Regions from separate parts of the Butyrivibrio sp. ob235 genome, predicted to be linked through region 2. Evidence: riboswitches for the same ligand, from Rfam matches in the RefSeq annotation. Region 2 holds a riboswitch; the other holds the start of a gene.
The links. Region 2 has a riboswitch for S-adenosylmethionine ahead of BMW61_RS14785 (hypothetical protein). Riboswitches for the same ligand answer to the same signal wherever they lie in the genome.
Positions count from the first base shown of each region.

Region 1: another riboswitch for S-adenosylmethionine. It lies ahead of metK (methionine adenosyltransferase); the one in region 2 lies ahead of BMW61_RS14785 (hypothetical protein).

Region 1 covers NZ_FOBE01000004.1:153,711-162,540, forward strand. The annotation lists gene BMW61_RS05630 (hypothetical protein) at 1-310, opposite strand, end outside; gene BMW61_RS05635 (hypothetical protein) at 322-729, opposite strand; gene BMW61_RS05640 (Tex family protein) at 992-3,355, shown strand; gene BMW61_RS05645 (MATE family efflux transporter) at 3,426-4,778, shown strand; SAM riboswitch class I at 4,932-5,025, shown strand; gene metK (methionine adenosyltransferase) at 5,203-6,399, shown strand; gene BMW61_RS05655 (ABC transporter ATP-binding protein) at 6,528-8,264, shown strand; gene BMW61_RS05660 (DNA polymerase III subunit alpha) at 8,319-8,830, shown strand, end outside.
Region 2 covers NZ_FOBE01000023.1:33,055-41,884, forward strand. The annotation lists gene BMW61_RS14735 (hypothetical protein) at 1-80, opposite strand, end outside; gene BMW61_RS14740 (pyroglutamyl-peptidase I) at 205-801, shown strand; gene BMW61_RS14745 (SGNH/GDSL hydrolase family protein) at 820-1,470, shown strand; gene BMW61_RS14750 (hypothetical protein) at 1,489-1,845, shown strand; gene BMW61_RS14755 (metallophosphoesterase) at 2,367-3,143, shown strand; gene BMW61_RS14760 (hypothetical protein) at 3,146-3,790, shown strand; gene BMW61_RS14765 (hypothetical protein) at 3,821-4,126, shown strand; gene BMW61_RS14770 (cupin domain-containing protein) at 4,165-4,644, shown strand; gene BMW61_RS14775 (GNAT family N-acetyltransferase) at 4,641-5,207, shown strand; gene BMW61_RS14780 (DUF1284 domain-containing protein) at 5,215-5,637, shown strand; SAM riboswitch class I at 5,773-5,866, shown strand; gene BMW61_RS14785 (hypothetical protein) at 5,976-6,584, shown strand; gene BMW61_RS14790 (hypothetical protein) at 6,625-7,023, opposite strand; gene BMW61_RS14795 (PspC domain-containing protein) at 7,419-7,733, shown strand; gene BMW61_RS14800 (hypothetical protein) at 7,755-7,958, shown strand; gene BMW61_RS21995 (hypothetical protein) at 8,093-8,263, shown strand; gene BMW61_RS14805 (J domain-containing protein) at 8,459-8,830, opposite strand, start outside.

The DNA.
Region 1 (8,830 bases), on a different contig from region 2:
GCTCCTGCTCGTGACCGCGCACTCTGGAAGGTGCTGCTTCAGGTGAAATATGTGCAGCGCTTTTAAAGGAAACATTTTCATCGGAACCGTCAATATACTTGCGGTTCTTACAAGTCTCACATTCAGCCGGTGAAGAACGCATACCGGGCTTCTTCTCGACGGATTCGCCGGGATTAAGTGTGACTTTCGTTTCGCCCTGAAGGGCTCCCGCAGCAGCTTCTGAAGCTGTCCCGGTGCCGCTGTTAAAAGCAGGGCCGAAAAATCCTGATGCATAAGAACTGTTAAATCCGATACCACTTATTCCGCTCATAAGCACACCCTCTACTGACTTTCTACAGGAAGGTCGATACTGATGCCGAGATTATCAGTGATTTCCTTGACCATGTCGTCAAAGCTCTCGCCGCTGATAGCCTGCGAGTACTGATTAACCATCCTGTGTGCTTCGGGATCGGTAAATACCGTCACGAAGGAGGTAACCATAAGTGCGTATCCCCCGATAAGCCCGATAAGACCAAAAATAATTCCCCTTTTGGCCTGCGGGTAGAGTTTCCCGTTCTGTTCTCTGGACAGGAAAGCCATTGTAATTGCAATTCCTCCAAGTATTATGGAGAAATACACGCTTAGTATAAGCGCGATTGAGATCAGACCCAGTATGGATGCCACAGTAGCAAATGAAACCCTTGGATTAAGAGGGTTGTGGGTCTGATTATACTCATAACTCTCAGTCATTTCTTAATTTTCACAGATTCGTATGCAGAAAAGGAATCTGTGAACTCCTCCTTTGCCACCAAAAGATGACAATACTTCAAGTTAATTGTACCGCAAAAAGCCCGAGAAGTGTATTAAAAATTGGTAAAATTACTGCGCGGTGACGGTCCGGTCCTTCCGGTGAAATTCGATTGGAAAAGTTCGCTTTGACATAGTAAAATATACGAGTGACCTTTGTTTGGAGGAAGCATTTTATTATTGCACAAGGAGTAAAACAGGCAAAATGGACATTTTACAGAAAATAACAGAAGAACTTAATGTACAGAAATGGCAGGTGGAGGCAGCGGTAAAGCTGATTGACGAGGGCAATACCATTCCTTTTATCTCCAGATACCGTAAGGAAGTAACAGGTTCCCTCAATGATGAACAGCTGCGAACCCTCGGTGAGAGACTTACATATTTAAGAGGTCTCGAGGAGAAAAAAGAGCAGGTTATTTCAAGCATTGAGGAGCAGGGTAAGCTTACTGATGAGCTTAAAGCTAAGATTATTGATGCGCAGACCATGGTAGCCGTTGAAGACTTATACAGACCATACAGACCGAAGAGAAAGACCAGAGCCTCTGTGGCTAAGGAGAAGGGACTTGACGGTCTTGCAGATATTATCAGGGTTCAGGAGACTACTAAGAGCCTTGTTGAGGAGGCAACTCCTTATGTAAATGCCGAAAAAGAAGTTAAGAATATACAGGAAGCAATCCAGGGTGCTATGGATATCATTGCCGAGGAGATTTCCGACAATGCCGATTATCGTACCTATATCCGTGAGGAGACCTGGAATCAGGGCTTCGTAACCTCCAATGCCAAGGACGAGAAGGCAGAGAGCGTCTACGAGATGTATTACAACTTCGAGGAGCCGGTTAATAAGATCCTCGGGCACAGAGTGCTCGCACTTAACCGCGGCGAGGCAGAGAAGTTCCTCACAGTTAAGATCACAGCTCCCGAGGAGCAAATCCTTCGTTTCCTTGAAAAGAAGACAATTACAAAGGATAATCCCGAGACAACTCCTGTACTTCAGGCTGTTTGTAAGGATTCCTATGACAGACTTATTGCTCCCGCAATTGAGCGTGATATCAGAAATGAGCTCACAGAAAAAGCAGAGGACAGCGCCATCGGCGTATTTGGCAAGAACCTTGAGCAGCTCCTTATGCAGCCTCCTATCGCAGGAAAAACGGTTCTCGGATGGGATCCCGCTTTCAGAACAGGCTGTAAGCTTGCAATAGTAGATGCTACAGGAAAAGTGCTCGATACAAAGGTTATCTATCCCACAGCGCCTCAGAATAAGGTTGAGGAAGCAAAGGCAGAACTTAAAAAGCTCATCAAGAAGTATGACGTTGACCTTATTTCAGTTGGTAACGGTACTGCTTCCAGAGAATCAGAGCAGGTTATCGTTGAGCTTATTAAGGAACTTGATAAGCCCGTTCAGTATGTAATCGTAAACGAGGCAGGCGCCTCGGTTTATTCGGCAAGTAAGCTTGCAACAGAGGAGTTCCCTCAGTTTGACGTAGGACAGAGAAGTGCGGCTTCCATCGCTAGACGTCTTCAGGACCCTCTTGCAGAGCTTGTAAAAATCGATCCCCAGAGCATCGGCGTCGGCCAGTATCAGCACGATATGAACCAGAAGAAGCTTGGTGAAGCCCTTTCAGGCGTGGTTGAGGACTGTGTTAATAAGGTAGGTGTTGATCTTAACACTGCATCAGCACCGCTCCTTACATATATTTCAGGTATCAGCAAGGTTATTGCCAAGAATATCGTTGATTATCGTGAGGCTAACGGAAAATTCGAGAGCAGAGACGAACTTCTTAAGGTTCCGAAGCTCGGACCCAAGGCTTATGAGCAGTGCGCAGGATTTTTGCGTATTCACGACGGTAAGAATGCCCTTGATGACACAAGCGTGCATCCGGAGTCCTATGAGGCAGCAGAGAAGCTTATGGATAAGCTCGGCCTCACCATGGAGGATGTAAGGGAAGCTCAGAAGAAGAGTGCCAAGGCTAAAGCTGAAGCTAAGAAGGCAGAAGCTAAGACTCAGGCTAAGCCGAAGCAGAAGAAGGAAAAGCAGTTTGTTGTTAAGAATACAAATACAGCTATGGGTGCTGCGCTGGCAGCAGCTCTTGGCGGGGTAAGTCTCAGCCAGGATACGGAACCTGCAGCAAAGGAAACATCCGGTCAGAAGGGCGGCAATGCAGCAGCTTCAGGAAGCCTTCTTAAGAAAGTTGGCGATAAGAAGAAGCTTGCAGAGGAGCTCGGAGTAGGTGAGATCACTCTCACAGATATCCTCTCAGAGCTTGAGAAGCCTTCCCGTGACCCCAGAGAGAGCATGCCCGCACCTATTCTTAGAAGTGACGTCATGGATATGAAGGACTTAAAGCCCGGAATGATCCTTAAGGGAACAGTCAGAAACATCGTAGACTTCGGTGCTTTCGTAGATATAGGAGTTCACCAGGACGGACTTGTTCACATCTCACAGATCACAGACCGCTACATCAAGCATCCTCTTGATGCAGTGAGCGTCGGAGATATCGTTGATGTTCAGGTAATTGAGGTAGATGTGAAGAAGCAGAGAATCGGACTTACAATGAAGATAAAGAAATAAAGTCTAAAATATTAGGGGTTGCCAAAACAGGCAACCCTTTAAGATTGAAAACAGCATTAAGGATAGCAAAATGTCACAGAAAACCACAACAAGAGATATGACCGGCGGTTCCATAATAATGCAGATTATTGCATTCTCCATGCCGCTGATGTTCGGCAATATTTTTCAGATGTTATACAACACCGTGGATTCAATCGTGGTGGGTAATTTCGTAGGAAAAGAGGCCCTTGCGGCAGTCGGTTCCACCACCATGATCGTAAATATGCTGGTGTTCTTTTTTAATGGTTTCTCAATCGGTGCAGGTGTTTTGATCTCCCGATATTTTGGAGGAAAAGATTTAAAAGGACTTCATCTTGCAATCGAAACTACAATTGCAACAACACTCGTATTTTGCGTTTTGTTTACAATTATCGGAAGCGTGGGTGTTGTTCCGATGCTTAAATTCATGGCAACTCCCGAGGATGTAATGCCTGAAGCTACCACCTACCTGCGGATTTATTTCCTTGGATTTTCCGGACTACTAATCTACAACATGGGAAGCGGAATCTTAAGGGCAGTTGGTGATACCACAAGACCTCTGATGTTCCTCATTCTGACAAGTCTTATGAACATCGTGCTTGACCTTCTCTTCGTGATAGGTCTGCACGCCGGGATTGCAGGTGTGGCTTACGCGACTATCATTTCCCAGTTTGTTTCTGCATTTTTGACACTCATGCTCCTCACAAGGACAAACGATATCTATAAGCTTGTATGGAAGGATCTGACACTTGATAAAGCTATCTTAAAAAGCATATTCATGGTGGGTTTACCCGCCGGAATACAGTCAGTTATCACAGCCTTTTCAAATGTGTTCGTTCAATCCTATATCAATCACTTTGGCTCAAGCTGTATGGCAGGTTGGAGCAGCTACAATAAGCTCGATACTTTCATTATGCTGCCCATGTCAAGCTTTGCTATGGCAGCTACTACCTTTGTCAGCCAGAACATCGGAGCAGGAAAAGAAAAGAGAGCAGAAAGCGGTACCAGAACCGCCATTCTCCTCTCAACTTTTGTTACTTTTGTTATTGCGCTTATGCTGTACATATTTGCAAGACCCGCCATCAGACTCTTTTCATCGGATGAGTCGGTTATTGAATTCGGAGCACTTTTTATTCAGACCAACGTATTCTTCCTTATTGCCAACTGTGTAAACCACACTCTCGCGGCTGCCCTTAGAGGCCGCGGAGATTCAAGAGGCCCCATGGTTATTATGATTGCAACCTTCGTAGTAATAAGACAGATTTATCTTTTCGTGCTCACACATTACATCGTAAACGATCCCAAGTGGGTTGGTTTTGGTTATCCCGTGGGTTGGATGTGCTGCTGCGTTGTGGAACTCCTTTATTACAATATCAAGTGGAAACGTAATATAGTAACGGAATAAAATATTGGGCGGCCACATTGTTTATCCTGGAGAGATTTTTCATTTTTTAAATCATAAGTTGAATTTTTTTATTTTTTTATAAAATATCTTGCAAGAATCAAATTAATATAGTAGTGTATCTTAAAGATATGACAATTCCATATTGTGACATTTCTCTTATTCAGAGTGGTGGAGATACATAGGATCTGTGAAGCCACGGCAACCCCGGACATCCGGAAGGTGCCAACCTGAGCGTAGTGAGTAAGTGATCGAGTGCTGGATTTACAGTTATTTATACCAGCAGGATCTGCGAGCAATAAGAGGATTTGATTATCTGATATCAGGTCCGCTTGGCTGCGCAGCTAAGCGGATTTATTATTTGTTCTTTTTGAACAAATGTCCACGTTTTTGTTTGAGCGCTGTGAGCGCAGAAAGGAAATTTAAAATGGCAGAAAAGTTTATTTTTACTTCTGAGTCAGTTACTGAGGGACATCCCGACAAAATTTGTGATAACATCTCCGATGCTATCCTTGATGCTTGCCTTGAGCAGGATCCCATGAGCCGTGTTGCTTGCGAGACAACTGCATGCACAGGTTTCGCACTTATCACAGGTGAGATCACAACCAAGGCTGTTGTTGATTACGCTAAGATCGCAAGAGAGACAATCGTTGAGATCGGATATGACAGCTCAGAGAAGGGCTTTGATGGTAACACATGTGCTGTTATGGTAGCTCTTGACCAGCAGTCAGCTGATATCGCTATGGGTGTTGACAAGGCTATCGAGGCTAGAGAGAACAAGATGACTGACGAGGAGATCGAGGCAATCGGTGCCGGCGATCAGGGTATGATGTTCGGTTATGCTACAAACGAGACTGAGGAGCTTATGCCCTACGCTATCTCTCTTGCTCACAAGCTTACAAAGAAGCTTACAGAGGTTCGTAAGGACGGAACCCTTGCTTATCTTAGAGCAGACGGTAAGAGCCAGGTTTCTGTTGAGTACGATGAGAACGGCAAGCCTGTAAGACTTGAGGCTATAGTTGTTTCAACTCAGCATGATGAGAAGGTTACACAGGAGCAGATCCACGCTGACATCAGAAAGTACGTTATTGATGCAGTTGTAGATTCAGCTATGGTTGATGAGAACACAAAGATTTACATCAATCCCACAGGTCGTTTTGTAATCGGCGGACCTCAGGGTGATGCAGGTCTTACAGGACGTAAGATCATCGTTGATACTTACGGCGGCGCTGCTCGTCACGGCGGCGGTGCTTTCTCCGGTAAGGATTGCACAAAGGTTGACCGTTCAGGTGCTTACGCAGCTCGTTATGTTGCAAAGAACATCGTAGCTGCTGGTCTTGCTGACAAGGCTGAGATTCAGCTTTCATATGCTATCGGTGTTGCACAGCCCACATCAATTCTTGTTGATACATTCGGCACAGGTAAGGTTTCCGATGAGAAGCTTACAGAGGCTGTTCGTAAGGTATTCGACCTTCGTCCCGCAGGAATCATCAAGATGCTCGACCTTCGTCGTCCTATCTACAAGCAGACAGCTGCTTACGGACACTTTGGCCGCAACGATCTTAACCTTCCTTGGGAGAAGACAGACAAGGCTGAGGAGCTTAAGAAGGCAGTTAACGCATAAGCCAATCTTGCTAAATTTGTTTTAATTAAATAAGTATATTTACGGCACCCTCTATTCTGAGATAATCAGCATAGAGGGTGTTTTATATGTTATATTGAATAGGTGATGTTTTTCGAAAGGAGACATATATGGACTTACTGAAAAAATTTATCCCATATTACAAACCATATATCGGAGTATTTTTGCTGGATTTAGTGGCGGCATCGATTTTGTCACTGATCGATCTTGTCTTTCCGCAGCTGCTGAGGGTTCTTCGGCAGACGCTTTTTCTTGAGGCTCCTGAAAAGATAGTTGCAGGAGTGATAAAGCTGGCCGTAGTACTGCTTATCATGTACATCGTGAGATTTCTGTGTAAGCACTATGTAACTTATCAGGGACACATGATGGGAGCCCGCATGGAATCGGGGATGAGAAGTGATCTCTTCGAGCAGTTCGAGAGATTCTCATTTTCCTACTATGATAAGAACAACACAGGCGAGATGATGAGTAAGCTTGTATCGGATCTTTTTGATATATCGGAGCTTGCCCACCATGGGCCTGAAAATATCTTTATATCTACAGTTAAGCTCTTGGGCTCGTTTACTATTCTTATGACAATGAACGTGCCGATGACGATGATTCTCGTTGCAATCGTAGCGTGTATGGCGATTTTTTCATATGTGCAGAACGGAATTATGCGAAGGACTTTTTTTGATAACAGGAAAAAGATTGCCGGCATAAATTCTTCTCTCCAGGACACTCTCGGCGGAATTCGCGTGGTGAAATCCTTCACCGGAGAAGACATAGAGAAAGCGAAATTTGAAAAGAGTAATGAGGCCTTTCTTGAATCAAAAAAAGCAAATTATAAGACGATGGCAATGTTCTTTGCAGGAAACAATTTCTTTGAAGGACTCATGTATATCGCGGTAATTGTTTTCGGCGGACTCTTCATTGCGAAGGGTACCTTGTCAGTAGAGGATCTGGCGGTCTATGCGCTGTATATAAACGTGTTCATAGGGCCGGTCATGATACTTATCGAGTTCACTGAGCAGCTTCAAAAGGGCGCTGCGGGATTCCAGAGATTTCGCGATGTAATGGATGTGGTACCGGAGATTGAGGATGCTCCCGATGCGGAAGTGCTGACAGATTGCAAGGGAGACGTGGATTATGAGGATGTATCCTTTGCCTACGATGATGACGAGGAGAGAGTTCTTGACCACATAGATCTTCATATTGATGCAGGAAAAAAGGTTGCCATAGTCGGTCCTTCCGGCGGAGGAAAATCCACCCTTTGCAGCCTGCTTCCGAGATTCTACGATGTTACCAAGGGCGCTGTGAAAATTGATGGCAAGGATGTAAGAAGCCTTACGCAGAAATCTTTGAGAGGTGTCATTGGTATCGTACAGCAAGAGGTGTATCTTTTTAACGGAACCATTCGTGAGAACATCGCCTACGGACGGGAGGGAGCCAGTTTTGATGATATAATGGATGCAGCGAAAAAGGCTGACCTTGATGAGTTCATATCCTCTCTTCCCAACGGATATGACACTATGGTTGGCGAGCGCGGAGCAAGACTTTCCGGAGGACAGAAACAGCGAATTGCTATTGCAAGAGTATTTCTTAAGAATCCTCCGATACTGATCCTTGATGAAGCTACCAGTGCTCTGGACAATGAATCCGAGCGCTATATACAGGAGAGTCTCGACAGACTCGCAGCGGGCAGAACCACAATCACAATTGCCCACAGACTTTCTACTATTAGAAATGCAGACGAGATTATCGTTCTGGATTCCGAAGGTATTCAGGAGAGGGGCAACCACAGACAGCTCCTTGAAAAGGATGGAATCTACGCAAAGTATTTTTATATGCAGGTAGGGATTGCGTAAATAAGCCTTCTCCTAAGGAGAAGGTGGCACGAAGTGCCGGATGAGGTAATATACATGTCATTTGCACACTTACACGTACATACCGGATATTCCCTGTTGGATGGATCCAACAAGGTTGCCGATTATGTAAAAAGAATAAAAGAGCTCGGAATGACTGCGGGAGCCATAACGGATCACGGAGTCATGTACGGCGTTATAGAATTTTATAAGCTGGCTAAGCAAGAGGGAATCAAGCCAATTATCGGCTGTGAGGTATACGTTGCACCCGGTTCCCGTTTTGAGAAGGAGATGGGAGTTAATGAGAACAGATACTATCATCTGGTTCTTCTTGCAGAGAATAATAAGGGATATGAGAATCTTTCCCACATTGTAAGCCGGGGATTTACTGAAGGATATTACTATAAGCCGAGAGTTGATCTTGAACTTTTAAGAGAGTTTCACGAGGGAATAATCTGCCTTTCCGCATGTCTGGCAGGTGAGGTGCCGAAGGCTATAACAAGAGGTGACCTCGAGGAAGCAAGGGCAGCAGCTCTTAGGTACGACGAGATATTCGGGCATGGCAATTT
Region 2 (8,830 bases):
CCAGCTTCCATTGCATAGGCTTTTGCAGGAAATGAGAGGGCTGCGACCATGCACAGCATTATAAATAATCTCTTTTTCATTTCTTTGTCCTTTCGCTTATCTCTATATAGGAAATACCCTCACTTCTTAGTTTTTTGGATTTTCTGTTTTTCTTTTCTTCCCCAAAATCTATAATTGTCTTATGCATTTTTGTTGGAGGAAGGTATGGGAAAAATATTGGTGACGGGGTTTGAACCCTTTGACGGAGGATCCTTTAATCCGTCTTTGGAAGCCGCTATGGCGCTTCCAGATAAGATTGACGGAGTAGATATCATAAAGCTGCAGCTCCCTGTTGTTTTTAAAAAGGCTGCAGATATGGTTTTAGATGTGATAGGAAGCGAAAAGCCATCCGCGGTAGTTATGCTCGGGGTTGCAGGAAAGAGAGATAAGATTACGCCAGAAGTTATCGCTGTAAATATTGATGATGCAAGGATAGCTGATAATGAGGGGAATAAGCCTTTATTTCAAAGGATAGAGGAAGGTGGTCCTGATGGGATATTTTCTAGTCTTCCTGTAAAAAAGATGGTAGATACCTTAAATGATAAGGGGTTTTTATCTGAGCTTTCGTATTCAGCTGGAAGTTATGTATGTAACGATCTGTTCTACAGAGTTCTTTTTTCGCTAAAGGAAGATAATAACCTGATACCGACAGGATTTATCCATGTACCTATGCCGGATGCTGATGGAGAATCAGGCCTTTTAATGGATGATATTTGTAAGGGGATAGAGGTCTGCGTAAAGACTGTTATAGATGATTTTTAAGAAAGGGAAAAGTTTTGTATGGGAAAGAAGAGAGTACTTTGTTTTGGGGATTCACTTACCTGGGGATTTGATCCCTATAAGAAGGTGAGGATGGAAGATGGAGACAGATGGACTGGTGTTTTGCAAAAGCATCTTGGAAGCGACTATCTTGTAATAGAAGAGGGGCACAACGGAAGGACTATTGCAACAGATGATCCTGCTGAAGGGGAAAAGAATGGTTTAAAATATGTCATTCCCTGTATAGAGAGTCAGTCGCCTCTTGATCTCATGATCATCCTTCTTGGGGCTAATGACTTAAAGAGGAAGTTTCAGTATACGAGTATGGATATAGCAGGGGAGATGCAGATTTTCCTTGAAAAGGTGCAGTCACATAATAGGTTCAGGATGGAGGATTCCATGAAGGTTTTACTTATTTCTCCTCCGATAATAGGTGCCTGCGGTGAAGGTTCTTGGCTTTCTGACTGCTTTGATTTTGAGCGGTGTTCTAAGGTTTCTTTGGAATTATCTAACTGGTATAAGCAGCTTTCTGAGATGTACGGCTGTATGTTCCTTGATGCTGCAAAGGTGTGCGCTGTAAGCAGCGCAGACGGAGTGCATCTTGATATCAAGAATCAGAGGTATCTTGGGGAAGCTGTGTATAGAAAGCTAAAGGATGAAGGATTTTGCTAAGTGGGGGGCAACAAAGGTATGGATAGTATTACAAATGTGGTTGTTCCGCAGGCTATAACTTACCTTATGAAGAGAGAAGGGGTGTCCTTTGATGAGCTTAAGGAAAGAAGCGGTATTGATGAAAAATATTTAAGAAAGATTCTTTACGGGGAAGCAGAGGATGTCGGAGTAGATGACATCATGGATATAGGAGAAAGTCTTGGCATAGGAAGGCTTGGTGTTTTTAGATTTATAGATATATTTGCCAGTATGCCGGAGGATGAGAAGCTTTTACTTTTCTGGTTTGATGAGCTTCCTGAGATGGAAAAGGTAAGGGTCTTGGAAAAGATGAAAAGGCTTGCAGAGGCTGAGTCTCAGGGGAATGGAAAAGAGTAGTTTTGGATATGCCAAAAGGCGGAAAATGCATTGATAGTACACGAATAAAGCTTAATGAAAACTATTCGCAATTTTGATAATTTTGTTGTGAAATAGAGATTGACGGTTTATAATAAATGTGTAACCTAAAAACCACATATTTGTTACATATACATCTGCCAGAGAGTGCTGACCCCATCAGCACTTTCTGTGCGTTTAGGGGTATTTTTGTACCATTCCCATCGCCGCCTTTGGCGGTGGTCTGCCCGTCTCCCAGACCACAATGCCGCGGGGGAGGTTATGGAAGGATATAGGTTTTAGCGCGGCATTGAAAGGTATGATTTTAGTCCCCTTTCTCCAACGGTTTCCCCAGGGAAACCCCTTTGAGTAATTTAAGCTTTTCCTTAAAGGAAAAAAGCTAGAGCCTTAGTTATCTTCTAGCGTGAAGCATCTCTTTCTATGTTAGAATGGTTTTATTGGGGGATTTTTCTTTAGTACTTACTGGATAAACCAGTTTGATACATCGGGAGGAATTGAAGAGTTTGGCAACATATGCAATATCAGACCTGCACGGGCAGTACAATATGTTCTTAAAGCTCCTTGAGAAGGTGGAGTTTTCAGATAAGGATGAGCTTTATATGCTAGGAGATGCCATTGACAGAGGACCAGATGGGATAAAGATCCTTAAGCATGTGATGAATGCTAAAAATATGCATTTCCTTTTGGGAAATCATGAGTTCATGATGCTAAATGGTGTTGCCCCTGATGGGAGTGCGACCGCAGACTATGGGAAGCTCCCAGGGAAAGATTCTGACCTTTGGGTATTTCGAAATGGCGGAAATAAGACATATTTTAAGTATAAGCTCCTTAAAAAGGATGAGCGCATAGAGCTTCTTACCTGGCTAAGGTCATGTCCTCTTTCAACGAAGGTCACGGTAAATGGTACAACGTATATTCTTACGCATTCATTTTTCAAAGAAGACAAGATAGATGTTCCTTATAGTGAAATTGATTATCAGACTGCATGGGATATAGTGTGGCAGTCGCCTTTTCGCTGGGATGTGTATATGGATAATAAGGAGTACACGGCATATGAGCCATGGATTTTCATTATAGGACATGTGCCAACCTGTCATGCTGACGAAGCGGAAGGATGGAGACCTTTAGGAATATACCGGGAGGACAATATCATCGACATTGATGGTTGCTGTGCCCACTACGACAACAACGATAAGTACTATAAGGGTGGGATATTGCTAAGGCTTGATGATTTAAAGGCATTTACAATTACTTTTGATGAGCTTGAAAAAATGGGGTAAAGATGACAGAAGAAGAGATAATAGGCGGGGCTGACGGGCCAACTACCATATTTTTGTTGGATAAGTTGAAAGAACCGACATTTAGGCAAAGGCTTCAGCGTCGTATAACAAGAATAAAGAGATATTTTATTGCAAAAAGAATTCATCCAGGGACACATAGCCTGCAGGAACTTGGAGAGTATCTTGTTTCAAAGTATGGATTTGTTGAAGCAAGTATGTCAGATCCTCAAGTTATTGAAGAATATGAGCAGCTTAGAGTATCGCTTTTGTTTGAACACAGACCGGATTTGGTAGGAGAGCCGTGCTTTCCTTCTATTGATGATATTGAAGACACTGAAGCCGTTATAAGAATGATGGATGTGGCAACTAAGAAAAATCAGGAGAAAGCTGACTCTATAGCAAGAGAAGTCTTTGATCTTGATTTCCATAAATATGTGAAAACAGATGAAAATGCTGAAAATATGATGGATGTAACCATTGAAAGAAATACCGGTTACATAGGCGATGGAGCAAGCGGCAGTAAGTCCTTTATCCGAAAGAGTAATAAGATCATGAAAGATGCATATCTTTATTACGGTGTTTCAGAGGAAGATATAAGGACCAACTCCCAGAGATATAAGGATTTGTTGGTACAGCTTAGTATGTAAACGATAAGATGGATAACCATAAGGAGAGAGATGGAAAAAGTACTTGGATTATTTAAGGAACTCTTACAGTTCTTTAAAAACTACGGCGACAGCAGGATAACGCCTCAATATAAATCCCTTCAGGGAGCGATTGAATATCTGGAGTCGGATGCATTAGAGGAAGATAAAGTTGACTGTATCGAGGCTTGTTATAGATCATTGTACCCTCCGAGGGAAGGGCTATCTGAATTCTATGTATTTAACAAGGATGCAGACAGAATGAATGAGATAAACAGTGAGCTTGAACGAATAAAAGGCGAGCTTGGAAGAGCAGTTGCAGCGGTGTTGGACCAATGAATAAATCAGCAGAGATTAGTCTGTAAGTAAGAGGTGTCATGGAAAGAGCAGAGTATTTAAAACAGAAATACAATTTGGAAAAACATCCTGAAGGAGGATGTTTTGCAGAGGCTTACACAGCACCTTTTTCGCATGAAGGTCGGTCACTTATGGGAAGTATCTATTTTCTGCTTGAAGGAGATGATATTTCGCATTTTCATCAGATTGACTGTGATGAGATCTGGTACCACCATGAGGGCTGCGGGCTGAAGATTACCATGATAATAGATGGAATCGTATCAGAGGTTGTAATTGGACCTGGGGATGATCAGAAGGCTATGGCAGTAATACCTAAAGGAGCCATTTTTGCTGCAGAAAACCTTGATAAAAGCAGCTATTGTTTCATGTCATGTGCCACTACTCCTAAGTTTACTTACGATGGATTTAGGCTTGTCTCGAATAAAGAGATAAGGGACATCTGTTCTGCAGATTATGAGAAGATAAAGCATCTTGCTTATTCGGAGGATATGATCAGATGAAATTAAAGAAGCTTCGAAGCGCTGAGATAACAACCATATATCAGGAACGGCTGGTCCACGATTTTATCAAGGATGAGCTTAAAAAGCTTCCGGTAATCCTAAAAGCTGTTGAAGATGGAGTATATGAGTGCCTGGGATTATTTGATGATTCTGAGATAATCGGGTACACGTTTCTTGTAAAGCAGGGAATGAACTTTCTTGTGGACTATCTTGCAGTGTTCCCTAAGTATAGGAATAAAGGGCTTGGCAGTGAAATAATTAAACTGCTTCGTAAATATATGTCAGGAGCAGGGCTTATTATCTTAGAGGTAGAAGATCCTGCTTATACTAAAGAACGCGACCTTAAGGAGCTTCAGGCAAGGCGCATCGGGTTTTATGAAAGAAACGGCTGCATTGATACTGGGCTAAGGGTAAGATGCTTTGGAGTTCCATTCATAATACTTGTGCTGGAAAATAGCAGTATCAGGTCCAAAGAAAAGCTGTGGGAGATGTACCGATCCTTTTACGGTGCAGTTTTTTCAAGGGATATAGTGGAAAAAAATATAGAATACTTGGAGGATTAAGATATTAGTGGACGGAATAATTAAACTAAGACCGCATCACTTATTGTGTACACAAGGGTATAGCGGAAAAGGATATTCGGAAGGCTTTGTCTCCAATATGGATATAGTTACAAAGCGCCTTCGCAATAATCCGGATGAGAAGGTGGAAATCATTTTTACAACGGACTGCTTATGTAGTGACTGCCCATCAAAGGTGGCGGAAGGCGTATGTAAAACAGATGAAAAGGTGCAGCGTTTTGATAAAGGTGTAATAGACGCACTTGGACTTAAAGAAGGAGTTTACTCATATCAGGAGCTTATCACCAAACTTGATGAACAGCTGGGGGCTGGAAAAGAAGATGAGAGGCTTAAAGCTATCTGCGGAGATTGTGAATGGTATCCGGTAAGTGCATGCTGGAGAAATATCAGGGATAAAAAATATGTTTTATGACGGGTATAAGGTGTACATGGAATGGTAGGTTCTGTGTACATCTTTTTTGATAGAGTAAAGCTTAAGTATTTATAAATTATCTGCCTAGGATATTGAACGTGATAATGCGAAATGATATATTCAAGACAAATAAGAAACCTATGAAGAGTGCGCGAGGGACAAGCCCTATGACCGCACGACAACCTGCCATTATAAGGATGGTAAGGTGCCAAAGCTTGATCGATGGGTGCGGACTATTTTGTAGTTTAGGCTCATCGAGACGATGGGTCTTTTTTGTTGGATTATTCAACGGAAAAGATGTCTTTTGCTGCCTCTTCTAGTAGAAAAGGAGATTCGTTATGAGTAATGAGAGAAAACTTAAAGAAGGTGCGGCAACATTTTATATCTATGATAAGAATTTACATCATAAGGATAATGATCCGTTTTTGCTTTGGCTTAAAGATGAAGGCTTTAAGGTGGAGTTATTTGGACATAGTAATGTTGATAATGCGATATACGTGAATATCAATTCAAAGGTTTATACCTGGGGAATGGCAGGCGTTGGTTTGTGCCCTGTTGTGGGAAATCATGCTATACATATCGATGAGTTCAAGCAGATATATGGCATCTTCAAAAAGTACAGTAACTTTGTATTCTCCATATACACAGAAGAAGAGCAGAAGAAATATGATGAGTACATGGCTATGATTCCGATATGGGAAGAACAGGCAAAAAGGGCAAAAGAAGAATACTTTGCTCTAAATCCCACCTTTGAAAAATGGATTAGTGACGTGGCTGATTGCATAGTTAATGATCCCTGGTATAAAGAGCACAGACCAGACTATTCAAAGGAAGAGATTCTTAAGGTTGCAGAGGATCCATGGTATAAGAAACTGTTAGTAGGTTACTTTAGGGAGCAGGATATGCCTGCAAATATCGCATCTGAATGGGACATAATAACGATGTAAGGAAATATGAATAAAGTGCTTTGATGAGGTTGCCGTTTTCTTATGCTGCTATGCCAAAAGTTTTAATAAGTCGCCAGAAGTATGAATCGCTTTTCTTTTCTTCATCAACGCTGATGGTTTTCCTGTTTCTCATTTGGTATTCGTCATGGCTTACAATGTAGAGGATAGTATCGTAGAGAGTGCCGAGATCAGTCTGATAGTGGTATTCCTCTTCGATATGATGCTTGTGGTAAAAGGTATAGCCCCCATATTCATAGACAAGCTTCCAGCAGTGACCAGTATTGTTGGACTGAAGTTCCATGTTCCTGCCATCTCTGTATAGAACAGTGAAGTACTGCTTCTCAGGATCATAGTTGATCTTACCGGATTTGAGATTGTGTTTTGAAAATGGGACAAAAAATGTGTACTGCATTGCCTGCAGATCTTCGAATGTAAACATAGATATTCCTTTCATGAAAAAATATTGTGACTGTGTGTTCGTGTGTGGAATAAAGATTATTATGACTGTAATAACCGCGCCTGTGAATTGACGCAGAAACTAATTTATCAAAAGAAGAAAGCGATGTAAATACTATTTCGATAAAAAATATTGGATATTGAAATAATTATTCTGAAAAAATATTAGTGCAGTGAAATTTTATAACGAATTACTGCTTGGTACTAAGATTACACGAGTTGATATATTGTGTATGAATCGGTAAAAGATGCGATAAATGCTTTAAAAGAAAAATAGATATGCCGTTTTTGCCTAAATGAACATTTATTGGTAGGGCAAATAATCCTAGAATAATCTCATAAACAATGAGTTGCTTCAAAGGAAGCGAGGGAAAGGTTATGAGAGAAAGAAGACTTAGGAAAAGTGCAGATCAGAAGGTTTGTGGTGTATGCGGTGGCTTAGGTGAGTATTTTGGGATTGACCCTACAATTATTAGAGTCATCTATTTAATCCTTTTATTTACTACTGGCATAGGAATCCTTCCTTATATCATCCTTGCTATTGTAATGGATGACGCACCAGAGGGTGTAAAGACCACTGGTTACCAGAAGAAAGAAAACAGTTACTCGGCAAATGACTATTATGAGACAAGCGAACCCGTTGGTTTTAAGCCTTTTACAGATAATTCTGAGATCAGAGGCTTTAGCATCTAAGGAAGAAAAGGGGGACTACAGATGAACAAGGGACTTAAAATACTTCTTGCGATTCTTTTGGGAGCATATATCATATCTCCCGTGGATCTGGTATCTGCCTGCCCTATAGATGACATAATAATACTTCTTATCGCAGTAGCATCAAGCAGAAAGCTTTCACAGAATCAAAGAAGAGAACTGATTGAAGATAAGGATGTAAATGTAATAGATCAGTATCCGTCATGAGCGGTTATTTGATAAAGCAAGATAAAAGAGGAGTATCCGGATATCCTTTTGGATATGCAGGGCTGTTCTACAAAGCAGGATAATCTCTTTCTACTGACACAGTTGTGACTTGAAGAAAAAGGAGATTAATGTTTATGAAATTGACATCAAGATCAGAAGTAGTTATGGGAATAGTGTTCGGAATGAGTGGAATCATTTATCTCGTAACGGGTAAAGCAATGCTATCAGGGATATGGCTTTTCTGCTCAGCTATTCACTTTGTTGAAGCTTACAGGCTTCATTGCAAGGAAAAGGAAGAAATCTGATTGATGTGATGGATGTTATCGGAATAAAGCAATACAAATAATTGCAATAATGATTATTACTAAATGTTACATCTAGCGAAGCGAGTCGACCCCATCGGCTCGTTTCGTGATTAATGATTTTTTTATGCAAAGCGAATCCCCAGGGCTATGCTCAGGGGATTCAGTGTAAAGAGAATTATAGCAGAAAGAAGGTAATTAGCATGCAAATTGGGTCTTTAACCTGTCATACTCATTTGACATACGGATGAAATCCTCAGGATTACCACCATTATCGGGGTGGAGCTCCTTAACCCATTTTCTATAAGCCCTAATAAGTTCAGATCTGTTAGTGCAGTTTTGGAAGTAAGAGATATTTGATGTGGCTCTCTCTTCGTGGACAGTTTGTTCACGGTTTGTCTGTTCCTTCCGGTAGCGGTATTCTTGCTCCCGGTGAGACTGTTCATAGTGATTATCTGTAGAATCATCCTTATTTGCTTGACCATGAAAGAGTTTTTTTACGGTTGCAAATAATCTTTTTATCAGAACAAAGCAGTTCCTGATAGCATTAGATATGGATTTAAAGATGGC